Linked DNA regions of Heyndrickxia acidicola. The protein of the gene in region 1 interacts with the protein of each later gene in a pairwise test. Links are inferred from orthologs where the notes say so. Each region holds a gene or a part of one and is shown on either strand. Other genes may lie near its edges.

Region 1 (8,404 bases):
TAAAGCATGAGGGTTACGAAATCAAAGTGGCCTACGATGGACGTGAAGGATTAGAAGCTGGTATTAATGAACAATGGGATGTTATCCTATTGGACTTAATGCTTCCAAGCCTTAATGGACTTGAAGTATGCAGAAGGATAAGGGCTGAAAAAGAAACTCCTATTATTATGCTTACAGCCAGAGACAGCGTAATGGACAGGGTATCCGGACTTGACCACGGTGCAGATGATTATATCGTTAAGCCTTTTGCTATAGAGGAATTATTGGCGAGGCTGAGAGCGATTTTCAGAAGGATTGAAAGCAAGGATGTAAAGACAAGCTTCACCACTTTTACTTTCCGTGATCTTGTAGTTGAAAAAGAAAGCAGGGTTGTGAGAAAAGGAAATGAGATTATAGAAGTAACAAAAAGGGAATACGATCTTTTGCTCACATTGCTTGAAAACAAAAATATCGTGATGACGAGGGAAGCATTGTTGAATAAAGTGTGGGGTTATGAGACCGAAGTTGAAACAAATGTAGTAGATGTGTATATAAGGTATTTGCGGAATAAGATTGATACACAGGGTGAAGACAGCTATATTCAAACGGTTCGCGGAACCGGGTACGTGATGCGCGAATGAGTCATATACAAAAATGGGTTAAAAGAAGTTCTTTAAAAGTTAAATGGTCCATTGGTGCAAGTTCTGCCATCTTTATCACATTCTTCTTATTTAGCTGCCTTCAATACAATTTTATCAGTAAATGGCTTCTTCATGAGGAACAAACCAGTGTGAATGAAGTACTGGATGAATTGGAAAACAGGGGACCATTTATCACAATGGATGATTTATTGGACAGCAAGGATATCATTAAGCAGGTAATGGAGAAGGACCAAACCATTCGAATTCTGGATAAATCTGGAAAGGAGCTTCTGTCTGTAAAAAGCAAGGATTCTTCCCCATTTTATATCCCATTTCAGCCTGTTTCAAAGAATACCACCGTTTTAATTAAAACCGATAAAGATGAGATTTATGTAGGACGTGGACCTATTCATACGAGGAAATTCAGCGGTTATGTAGAAGTGGTCTATCCTTTATATACCTACCACCGCCTCATGCGCAATTTATTAGTTGTCATGGCATTTTTTGGTGCCATCTCTCTTGTATTGAGCGGCCTTTTTGGATTTATCATGGCTAAAAATTTTTTAAAGCCTTTGCAGAAGCTTGCTTCTGCCATGCAAAGCATACGGAAAAAAGGGTTTCAAGCCAGAATGGAGCCAAACGGTTCAAACGATGAGCTGGGGGACTTAACGAATATCTTTAATGAAATGATGGATAAAATCGAACTGTCCTTTATCCAGCAGAAACAATTCGTTGAAGATGCATCACATGAATTGCGTACACCCGTTCAGATTATGGAAGGGCATTTGAACCTATTGAATCGATGGGGCAAAAATAATCCAGATATACTGGAAGAATCCTTATCCGCCTCCTTGCAGGAATTGGATCGTATGAAAAAACTTGTACAGGAGCTATTGGACTTATCGAGGGCAGAGCAGCCGAACCAGATTATAAGGGATCAAAATACTAATGCATTGCACAAATTGCAGCAAATCATAAAAAACTTTGAACTTATTCATGAAGATTTTATTTTTAATTTGCATTGTGATCCCAAAATGGATACGGATGTAAAAATAAATGAAAACCATTTTGAACAAATTATGATTATCGTTCTGGATAATGCCGTTAAATATTCAGATGATGTTCAGAAGGTTAATATAACGCTTAAAGAGGAAAATCAATTCCTTCATATTGATATTCAAGATTATGGAGTCGGTATTCCTAGTGTGGATTTACCTAATATTTTCCATCGTTTCTACAGGGTTGATAAAGCTAGAAGCAGGGAAAAAGGAGGGAATGGACTGGGCCTTGCCATTGCCAAGCAAATTATTGAGAGTTATTCAGGCAAGGTTTACGCTAGGAGCAAGGTAGGGGAAGGAACCACAATTACCTTTATATTGCCGAAAATACGATAAAGCCGATGATGAACAATCATCGGCTTTTTTGTGCATCTTAAAAGGTAAGTAAGTCAGGCCATGGCTGAAAAAAAGGGATTTTTGTGCTTTAAAGCAAAAAATGGGTCAGGCCCCTAAATATTGGTTTGTCTGTTATCGTCTTTCCGATACATCTACTTCTGTGTATTGCATATCTGTATTTTTAGGCATTTTGATTTCCAATATACCATCCCTAAATTGTGCAGTGGTACCTTTTTTCTTTACAAGGCACGGCAAAGTAATAATTTGCCGTTCACCCTGGGAAGGTATATTTTCAAGAATTGCCTGATTTGAAGTGTGGAAGATTCGAATCTGTTTTGCCCATTCTTCCTCTTTTAATGGAACACGGACAAAAATATCATCAAACGTTTCAAAAACAGCGGCTTGAATTGTTTGCTGCTGAACTCCTCTAGTGTCCTCCATTTGCTGTTCACCTTGAGGCTGCTGTTGAAACATGGACGAGGCATTTTTCATTAGACCATCCTGATTAAAAAGGCCCTGCCATTGATCAGGCATCACTTGGGAGAGCATGTTTTGCACATGTTTTTCAATATCTTGAGGTTTGATTTGACCCATCCAGTTGGATGATTCCTTATTAAACGGGAACATATTCCAAGGAAACATGTGAATCCTCCCTTCTTAATGCATATAAACATTTAAAATAGTGTTAGAAAATTCCGATTCAATAAATGCGCAATTTAGAATTGCCGCTATTAATCATTTCAGTATATGCTTCATGAAAACGGAGTGTTCAATTAGACCGGGCTATAGAAAGAAAAGAGCACAGTTGATAAGGGAAAGTAACAAATAACAGCATGTGGAATATCATAACGGTAAAGTTGTAAGACGGGAAAAGATGATATGATGAGAACGGCTCAGTTAAATTTCTTTGTTGAAATCAACAGGTTATTTTAACAAAGACCACCATCATAATAAAATCCGCACCATTACTCATGAAAATTTGTCCTTACTCCCATAACGAGAAGGTAATTATTATTAACAGAGGTCAGTTTGGCTTGATGTTTCAAACTCGCAGAAATGATTATTTTAGGGTAGCCATTAGAAAAAAGAGAAATTTATCAGCAAAAGATTTTGATTTTGCTGGAATAAGTAGTAAGATAAATATGGAAATTTTTAATGATCTAAGAAGGCAGAGAGTAAGCGGTTCATTTTTCGACTATTTTGTCCAAATATATTCTCATGGATGTGGAAATAAGGGAAATGAGCAGCTGTTCATTCATTTTTTAAAAAAATAAGTTTTACACCTTTAACTTATTACATTACAGTGATAAAATTGTCATTGTAAGCGTTATAGCTTATCCTTTTTATTATCATTACATAATTTTCTTTTCTGCAATCGCTAATCTTTTTTCGACAATTATATTGCAGAAAAATATTAAGGCTTAATGGCTGGAGGTTTTTCAAGATGAATCAACAAGCATCAAGAGGATTCTGGGACCGATTTTCAGGCCCCAACCTTGGGTATGTCATGGAGGTTTACGAAAATTATTTAAATAGTCCTGATAGTGTAGATCCTGAAATGAGGGCGCTTTTTGAACAATGGGGAGCACCAGTAGTTTCAAACTCGTCTGAATCGACACACGGGCAAGCAGATGTATCTTTCCAACTGCCTGCAAATCCAACGATGACCAGCAAAATTGTTGCTGCAGTCAAGCTGGCCGACAATATCCGTGCATACGGTCATTTAGCCGCGGATATTTATCCTTTGAATGATCGTGAAAAGGATACCAGGCGGATTGAATTAAGTGAATTTGACCTGACTGAAGATGATTTAAAACAAATATCTCCTTCCTTTATCTGTCCAGATGCACCTGCTGAAGTGACAAATGGATTGGATGCGATTAATTACTTGAAAGAAATCTATACAAAGAAGCTCGCGTTTGAATTCGACCATGTTCATAACATTGAAGAAAAACACTGGCTTCTTCGTACTGTTGAATCTGGAAAAGTAAGCCCTTCCTTTAACAAAGACCAGAAGCTGAAGATTTTAAAAAGGCTGGCACAAGTGGAAGGTTTTGAGAAGTTTGTCCACCGGACGTTTGTAGGGCAAAAACGTTTCTCCATTGAAGGTCTTGATACTCTCGTTCCTTTAATGGAAGAATTAGTGAGCTCTGCTGTGCAAGCGGGTACAAAAACAGTGAATATCGGCATGGCACACAGAGGACGTCTGAATGTGCTTGCACATATCCTGGAAAAACCTTATGAACTCATTTTTGCTGAATTCCAGCATGCACCAAATAAAGATTTGATTCCTTCAGAGGGTTCGATTGGCATTACGTATGGCTGGACAGGCGATGTAAAATACCACTTAGGTGCTGATAGGCGTTCAAATCAGGAAAGCACTTTGAATGCTAGAATCGTATTGGCTAATAATCCTAGTCATTTGGAGGTTGCCAGCCCTATTGTCGAAGGTTATACTCGCGCTGCCCAGGATGATCGTACAAAAGCTGGTTACCCTGAACAGGATACAGAAAAGGCTTTTTCAATCAGTGTGCATGGAGATGCTGCTTTTCCTGGAGAGGGAGTAGTCGCTGAAACCCTTAACCTTGATCAGTTGGAAGGCTATAGCACTGGTGGTTCTGTTCATATCATTTCCAATAATATGATTGGATTTACTACAGAAAGCTATGATTCACGATCTACCAAATATGCTTCTGATACGGCAAAAGGATTTGAAATTCCAATAGTTCATGTAAACGCGGATGATCCCGAGGCTTGTATATCAGCTGCCATGTTTGCCTATGAGTACCGTAAGAGATTTAATAAGCATTTTATGATTGACTTAATAGGTTACCGCCGTTTTGGCCATAACGAAACAGATGAACCGATGACGACAAATCCAACCATGTATAACCGTATTCATAAGCATTTAACGGTTAAATCTCTCTATGCTGAGAAACTGATCAGCGAGGGAGTTATAAGCCAGGATGTGTTGAAACAGATTGACCAGGATATTGTCGATTCATTGCAAAAAGCGTATGATTTGGTACCTGGTAAGGAAGAAGATCCAGATATCACCATGAATCCTCCAGAATATGTCGTGAATGGCTTCCCTGAAATGAAAACATCCATTTCGGAAGAAGAATTGCGTCAGTTAAATTCAGAATTGGTCAATTGGCCAGAGGACTTTAATGTATTTAAAAAGTTGGGAAGAATCTTAAAACGCAGAGAAAACATCTTTAACGGAGAAATGAAGATTGAATGGGCACACGCAGAAGCACTAGCTTTTGGAGCTATTCTGCAGAGCGGCACCCCAATCCGTTTTACAGGACAGGATACGCAGCGTGGAACTTTTGCTCAGCGCAACCTCGTTCTTCATGATGAGAAAACAGGGGAAGAATATATTCCGCTACATCATATTAAAGATGCATGTGCTTCTTTTGCCATTTATAACAGTCCATTGACTGAGACTGCAGTTGTAGGTTTTGAGTATGGATACAATGTTTTTTCGCCTGAAACATTGGTCCTTTGGGAAGCGCAATTCGGAGACTTTGCCAACGTGGCTCAAGTAATGTTCGATCAGTTCATTTCTGCCGGCCGTGCAAAATGGGGGCAAAAATCAGGTCTTGTTATGCTGCTTCCACACGGATACGAAGGACAGGGACCAGAACATTCAAGTGCAAGGCTGGAAAGGTTCCTACAATTATCTGCTGAAAACAACTGGACAGTTGCAAATGTTTCAACTGCAGGACAGTATTTCCATATCCTGCGCAGGCAGGCTTCCATGCTTAAGGAAGAAGGAATTCGTCCGCTCGTAATCATGACACCAAAAAGCCTTCTGCGCCATCGCTTAGCATCTGTTGAACCAGAAGCCTTAACAGAAGGAAAATTCTTGCCGGTGGTTGAAGAATCGGGCTTAGGCTTGAAGAAGAATAAGGTAGAGAAAATTGTCCTTTGCAGTGGAAAGGTAGCCATTGATCTTGAAGAAAAAATTCAAGATCAAAAAGCTGAATTGGATTGGCTTCATGTATTAAGGGTAGAAGAATTATATCCATTCCCAGAGGAAGAAATTAAAGGCATTCTTTCACAATATCCAAACCTCAAGGAGCTTGTTTGGATGCAGGAAGAACCGCAAAATATGGGTGCTTGGACATTTGTGGATCCTTATCTTCGTGATATGGCTCCATCAGGTGTGACCCTCAATTATGCCGGACGTCCAAGAAGATCAAGCCCTTCTGTAGGAGATCCGCTTGTCCATAAGAAAGAGCAAGCTAAACTGTTGAATGATGCATTGGCGAGGTAACACTCATTGTAAAATAAATTGATAAATATAAAGGCTTTTGAATTAAGGGAGGATATCATCGTGGCTCAAATAAAAGTGCCTGAACTAGCAGAATCTATTACAGAAGGTACCATTGCTCAATGGTTAAAACAACCAGGCGATCAAGTCGAAAAAGGGGAATACATTGTCGAGCTAGAAACCGACAAGGTAAATGTTGAAGTGATTTCTGAAGAAGCAGGGGTAGTGCAAGAGCTTAAGTTTGAAGAAGGCGATACTGTTCAGGTAGGAGATGTAATTGCTGTTGTTTCCGAGGGGGGAGCTGCACCAGCACCTGTGGCTCAGGAGCCAAAATCGGAAGAACCAAAACAAGAAAGCCGGCCTGTGGAAGTGAAACAGGATGCTAAGTTTGACAAGGAAGAAATAGCTCCCGAAACAGACAAAAAGAATCGTCCGGTTGCTTCTCCGGCAGCACGCAAGCTTGCTAGAGAAAAAGGCATTGATTTAGGACAAGTTCCAACTATAGATCCTTTAGGCCGTGTAAGAAAACAAGATGTAGATGCTTATCAAAATCAGCCAAAACAAGAATCCAAATCTGCTGGCCAGTCAAAAGCTCCAGTTGCGGCTTCAGTGGAAGATGGTAAGCCTGTTGAACGTATCCGCATGTCTCGCAGACGCCAAACAATTGCAAAGCGTTTAGTTGAAGTGCAGCACAATACAGCGATGCTGACAACATTTAATGAAATTGATATGACCAACGTTATGGCTCTGCGTAAACGCAAAAAAGATAAATTCTACGAAGATCATGATGTTCGGTTAGGATTTATGTCCTTCTTTACAAAAGCAGTCGTAGCTGCATTGAAGAAGTATCCTTATGTAAACTCAGAAATTCAGGATAACGAATTAATCCTTAAAAAGTATTATGATATCGGTGTTGCTGTCTCAACTGAGGAAGGATTAATCGTACCAGTTGTCCGTGATTGCGATCGCAAAAATTTCGCTGAAATTGAAGGTGAAATCGGAGAACTTGCTAAGAAAGCACGTGATAATAAACTGGCTTTGAGCGATCTTCAAGGCGGAACTTTCACGATCACGAACGGTGGAGTATTTGGATCATTATTTTCTACTCCAATCATAAATGGCACGCAAGTAGGAATTTTAGGTATGCATACCATTCAAACACGTCCTGTTGCAATAGATGCAGAGCGTATGGAAAATCGCCCAATGATGTATGTTGCCTTGTCCTATGACCACCGAGTGATTGATGGAAAAGATGCTGTTGGTTTCTTAGTCACGGTTAAAAAGCTACTTGAAAATCCAGAAGATCTATTGTTGGAATCTTAAGGATTAGAAAGATAAAAGCAGTTTCTGGTTTCAGAGACTGCTTTTTTCCTGCCTTTTACATAAGGGAAAGAATTCTTCCCTTTGATCTATGAGCAAGACTGCTAACTTCAAAAAAAAACGTGTACTTTTGGAAGTACACGTTTTTTCTATTTACTTTAATTCAACTCATCATCGAATAACAATAGGATTTAAACCGCGCTTCCGAATTTCAGATTTTAACACTTCAATCCACTCATGATCTTGACCTTTATTTTTCGCGTCTCGATAGGCTGCTACCAACATTTCATTACTCATAATTTTCATGTTACAACCTCCTAGTGGAATTAATATTTTCTATATTTTTAAATAATAATACATTGTTTATTGAAAAAAGAAAAGGGTTTTTTGCAAAAAAATCAAAAAAATATTAATATTGTCGAAAAAAATAGAAAAAACGTAATGAAATTGTATTTGAATATTCGGAAATATATGTTAACTTAATTCTAGGGTATGCTGTTGTTTGAGACAGTGAGTAATGTTGAAAAGGAGATTTACATATGCCGGTACTATTAAATAAAACAATTGGGCAGCTTCTGGAGGAGAGGGCTGAACAACACGGTGATCGCGAAGCGGTAGTTTATGCAGATCGGAATCTTAGATGGAGCTATAAAGAATTCAATCAAATTTGCCGTACGGTGGCAAAAGGGTTAATGGGATTAGGGATAAAAAAAGGTGAGCATATTGCAATATGGTCTTCAAATAAACCCGAATGGCTCGAATGCCAATTCGGAACAGGCAAGATGGGAGCT
Region 2 (4,884 bases), 2.3 Mb from region 1 along the record:
CTTTAAATGCTTATCCGGGTTTGGATATTGAAAATTTTTAATATGAAAACGGGAAAAAAGCCAAGCTCTTGAAGAAGGCTTTTTTTTTGACTCTGTTAAAGATAAGAACCGTTATTTATTGATTGGTGCAGCTGGCTTGAGGGCCCCTGCTTAGAAAAGAGGTCTAGGAGAGACCCCGCAGGAGCATGTGGACACAGTTGCTCCCCTGCCATCCGCAGAAAGCGAGTGCCTGCCGCGGTAATCAACAGACAAAATGGGCATGGTCTAAAAATAAAAAAAGGTTATCCACATTTTTTTAAAATATTCAGAGGTTTAAGTAAAAAACATTGAACGAACACCTGTTGTTGTGCACAGTCTGTGCATAAGTTGTGAATAAGTGGTTTTAAACTGTGTAAAAAGCCTCATATTCATTGAAAAAGAGTTGTGGATAATGTGTATAAGATTGTTGATATCTGTGTGAACTGTGGAAAACTTGTAAAGAAAGCGAAGATATAACGCTGCTATTGTGGATAATATTGTGGAAAATTAATTTTTCGATTAAAAAAAGAACAAGGTCTGCTTAGGATATTGGCAAACCTTGTTCCTTTCTTTCCTGTAACCTTTCAGCTGTGCTGAAAGGCGTGTGAAACAACCGTTTCACACGAATGGGCTAAAAAAAAGGTCCTCTAACAAAGCCTTGTGAATAGCCTAATTTATTTCTTCCAAAGCTGACCACTCGTCCATTAAATCCTCAATCTGTTTTTTTGCGGCTTCAATATTATTATTGATAACCAGGACCTTTTCATGGTTTTGGTAAACCTCTGAATCATATAGAAGACCTTCGTTTTCTGCTTTTATTTCTTCAAGCCTTTCAATTTCCGCTTCTATTTCCTCAAGGCGCCTCTTTCGCTGTCTTTCCAGTTTTTTTGCTTCTTTATCTAACTGATAGGATTGCTTAGCCTGGGACTGGGAAGGCTTTTGTTCTTGTGTATTGTTTTCAAGCTTCTCCAGTTCAATCATTTCAAGCTTTTTATTCACATAATAATCATAGTCGCCCAGAAACTCCTGTGTACCATCTCCTGAAAGTTCAATCACCTTGGTTGCAAGTCTATTAATAAAATACCGGTCATGAGAAACAAACAAAATAGTACCAGGGTAATCGATTAGTGCATTCTCGAGCACTTCTTTACTGTCTAAATCTAAGTGGTTAGTCGGTTCATCCAAAATAAGAAAATTTGCCTTTTGCATCATTAATTTTGATAGGGCAAGGCGTGCCTTTTCTCCACCGCTCAAGGAGGAAACAATCTTCAAAACATCATCCCCGGAAAAAAGAAAATTGCCAAGTACTGTCCTGACTTCTTTTTCATCCTTTAAAGGATAGTCATCCCATAATTCCTGAAGTACTGTTTTATTGGAGGAAAGCTTGGCCTGTTCCTGGTCGTAATACCCTATAGATACATTTGAACCATACTGGATGGATCCGTGAAGAAGTGGCAGTGATTTAATAATCGTTTTTAACAAAGTGGATTTCCCAATTCCATTTGGACCTACAAGTGCAATACTGTCCCCTTTTTTAACGGAGATATCGATTTGTGTTGAGACAGGGTTATGATCGTAGCCAACTGCCCCATCGACTATACTAAGAACATCATTCCCGCTTTGTTTTTCAATACTAAACATAAAATTCGCGGACTTCTCATCACCAAGAGGGCGATCCATCAACTGCATACGCTCCAGCTGCTTTCTCCGGCTTTGAGCTCTTTTGGTAGTGGAAGCTCTAGCAAGATTCTTTTGGATGAAATCCTGCAGCTTTGCGACTTCCTCCTGCTGCTTTTCATAAAGCTTAAAATCCCGTTCATATTGTTCCGCTTTTTGATCCAGGTATTGGCTGTAATTTCCCTTGAATTTTTGAATGGAATGCCTGGAAAGCTCATAAACTTGATTGACAACCTTGTCCAAAAAGTAGCGGTCATGTGAAACGATTAAGATGGCGCCTTGATATCCTTGCAAATATTGTTCAAGCCATGATAACGTATCAATATCCAAATGGTTGGTAGGCTCATCCAGGATTAATATATCTGGCTTCGTTAAAAGCAGTTTGGCAAGTGCAAGCCTTGTTTTCTGGCCACCGCTTAGGGTGGAAATGAATGTGCTGTAATCATATTGGTGAAAGCGGAGCCCATGTAGGACCGAACGGATATCTGCTTCATACTGATAACCACCAAGATCCTTGAACGTAACCTGCAAATGGTCATATTCTTTTAAAAGCCTTTCATAACGCTCATTATTTTCATATATATTGGGATCAGCCATTTGCTGTTCAAGAAGGCGCAGCTCTGCCTCCATTTTTCGGAGATCTTCAAAAACAGTAAGCATTTCTTCCCATATAGATAAACTGGATTCCAATCCAGTGTTTTGCGCCAGGTAGCCCATTGTTACTTCTTTCGGCTTCATTATATCGCCGCTGTCATAGGACATCTGTCCAGAGATCATTTTAAGAAGTGTTGATTTTCCTGCACCATTTCGACCTACAAGCGCAATTCTGTCTCTATGTTGAACTTCAAGTTTTATATTCGATAAAATAAGTTCAGCTCCAAAATATTTAGAGAGCTGTTGAACCTGCAATAGTATCATAATTTTCACCTCTGTCATTACTGCTAGTTTACCTTATTTAAAGGCCTATCGGCAATAAGGGCGCATCAGGCAGGAAATAGGTTTGATCCTTCTTTAGAGCGGTGACAGGCAAAATAAAAAAGTGTATGATTGAACGAAAGAGGTGGTTGGTAATGACGAATTTAACTCACTTTAATGAGCAGGGAAGAGCTAAAATGGTCGATGTAAGCCGAAAGCCTGACACAGTGCGCACGGCAATGGCAGAGTCGAGTATTGAAGTGAATCAAGAGATTTATGAGCATATCATTGAAAATAAAATAAAAAAGGGAGATGTGCTGGCTGTTGCCCAGGTAGCAGGTATAATGGCAGCAAAAAAAACATGGGAGATCATCCCGATGTGTCATCCTATCCCTTTAAATGGCATAGATATAGAGTTCACCTGGAAATCACTTGAAGATAATCGCTTTGTTTTAAAGATCATTACCAAGGTGAAAACAAAAGGGGCTACTGGTGTTGAAATGGAGGCATTAACAGCGGCTTCCACAACAGCTCTAACGGTATATGATATGTGTAAAGCTGTGGATAAGGGGATGGTTATTGGACCAACCTTTTTAGTTGAAAAAACAGGCGGTGTCTCTAGTCCTGATTATAAGAAAGCATAGAAAAGGATTAGTAAAAGAGACCCAACTGGGAGGAAAACAAATGAATGAAGAGACGATGAAAATACCTCAAGCAACAGCCAAAAGATTGCCTCTATATTATCGTTTCCTTAAGAATCTTTCAGTTTCAGGAAAGCAGAGGGTATCGTCAGCTGAATTAAGCGAAGCGGTAAAAGTGGATTCTGCAACCATACGGAGAGATTTTTCCTATTTTGGTGCTTTAGGAAAAAAAGGATACGGATATAATGTGAATTATTTACTATCGTTTTTCCGAAAAACGCTTGATCAGGATGAAACGACAAAAGTGGCACTCATTGGTGTGGGAAACTTAGGAACAGCATTTCTGAACTATAATTTTTCTAAAAACAACAATACGAAAATAGAATTGGCCTTCGATGTGGATCCTGATAAAATCGGCACCAATATTTGTGAAGTTCCTATTTTCCATATGAGTGAGCTTCAGGAACGTTTAAAGAAAGAAAAAATTTCGATTGTTATTATGACGGTACCAGCAGACTCTGCCCAAAAGGTAACGGATCAGTTAACTGAAACAGACATCAGAGGTATATTAAATTTTACTCCTGCAAGACTGAATGTACCGGGGAAGATAAGGGTCCATCATATTGACCTTTCAGTGGAACTGCAATCGTTTGTCTACTTCTTAAAGCATTATCCTAATGATTTTGAAGTAACACAGGAAAGTTGAAGATAAAATAGCCAAAATTCTCATAATTCGATATTATGGAGATGGGGGGTGGGGCAATGAGACCAGCAAATATGGTAGCATTGTATTCATTGTGATAATGCCTGTTTTTATTTATGGTGCAGGAAGGCTATTTAAGAAAGGGAGAGCTTTTGAAAAAGATTTAAGCGTATTCAAAAGTGAGCTAATGGAATCTTTAAAGGCATATCAAAAAGATCATTTCATTCAAGGCAATGTCAAGAAACGATAGGGTGAATCAGTTATGAACCAGAAAAACATGACATTCATTGAACATATGGAAGAGTTTCGTAAAAGGCTTTTCGTTATTGTTATTTTTTTCTTGATTGCTTTAGTAGGAAGCTTGTTTATCGCACAGCCTCTTATAAGAATCCTGCAGCATACCCAGGATGCAAGATCGCTTACCCTGAATGCCTTTCGGCTGACCGATCCATTTATGATATATATGGAAATGGCTTTTCTAGTCGCATTGATTATCATTATTCCCATTATTCTCTATCAGTTATGGGCGTTTGTCAGCCCTGGCCTCTTGGAAAAAGAACGAAAAGCAACGCTCGCCTATATTCCAGCTGCTATCTTTTTATTTTTAGCGGGACTGGCTTTTTCCTATTTTGTGCTGTTTCCACTTGTTTTGCGATTTATGTTGAAGCTGTCCCGCCAAATGGGCATTCATGCTGTCATTGGAATCAATGAATATTTCCAATTCCTATTCCATATTACACTGCCCTTCGGCTTTTTATTTCAAATGCCTGTGGTTATGCTGTTTTTGACAAGATTGGGAATTGTTACACCAATGCTGCTATCAAAGATTAGGAAGTATGCTTATTTTGCATTGATTGTCATTGCAGCTTTCATTACGCCGCCTGATCTATTGTCACACATGATGGTATCTGTACCATTGCTCCTCCTGTA

Evidence for each region. The genes of interacting proteins can lie anywhere in the genome.
Region 2: the proteins of A5N88_RS03705 (region 1) and A5N88_RS14230 interact in binary tests that used the Escherichia coli proteins (3 or more experiments, as listed by UniProt). The link is inferred for Heyndrickxia acidicola from one-to-one orthologs.

What each region holds. Positions count from the first base shown.
Region 1 is NZ_KV440953.1:790,580-798,983, forward strand. The notes cover bases 3,128-6,496. They hold A5N88_RS03705 (2-oxoglutarate dehydrogenase E1 component), read left to right. Parts: upstream 3,128-3,458; coding sequence 3,459-6,296; downstream 6,297-6,496. Other genes in these bases: odhB (2-oxoglutarate dehydrogenase complex dihydrolipoyllysine-residue succinyltransferase), read left to right, coding at 6,357-6,496. Outside these bases: A5N88_RS03685 (response regulator transcription factor), read left to right, coding at 1-620; A5N88_RS03690 (HAMP domain-containing histidine kinase), read left to right, coding at 617-2,014; A5N88_RS03695 (Hsp20/alpha crystallin family protein), read right to left, coding at 2,147-2,656; more of odhB, read left to right, coding at 6,497-7,616; sporulation histidine kinase inhibitor Sda, read right to left, coding at 7,785-7,919; A5N88_RS03720 (AMP-binding protein), read left to right, coding at 8,153-8,404. UniProt on the Escherichia coli protein: E1 component of the 2-oxoglutarate dehydrogenase (OGDH) complex which catalyzes the decarboxylation of 2-oxoglutarate, the first step in the conversion of 2-oxoglutarate to succinyl-CoA and CO(2).
Region 2 is NZ_KV440953.1:3,051,458-3,056,341, reverse strand. The notes cover bases 151-3,133. They hold A5N88_RS14230 (ABC-F family ATP-binding cassette domain-containing protein), read right to left. Parts: upstream 2,614-3,133; coding sequence 688-2,613; downstream 151-687. Other genes in these bases: moaC (cyclic pyranopterin monophosphate synthase MoaC), read left to right, coding at 2,766-3,133. Also shown: more of moaC, read left to right, coding at 3,134-3,254; A5N88_RS14220 (redox-sensing transcriptional repressor Rex), read left to right, coding at 3,295-3,957; twin-arginine translocase subunit TatC, read left to right, coding at 4,217-4,884. UniProt on the Escherichia coli protein: Genetic data indicate it may be involved in ribosome assembly or function.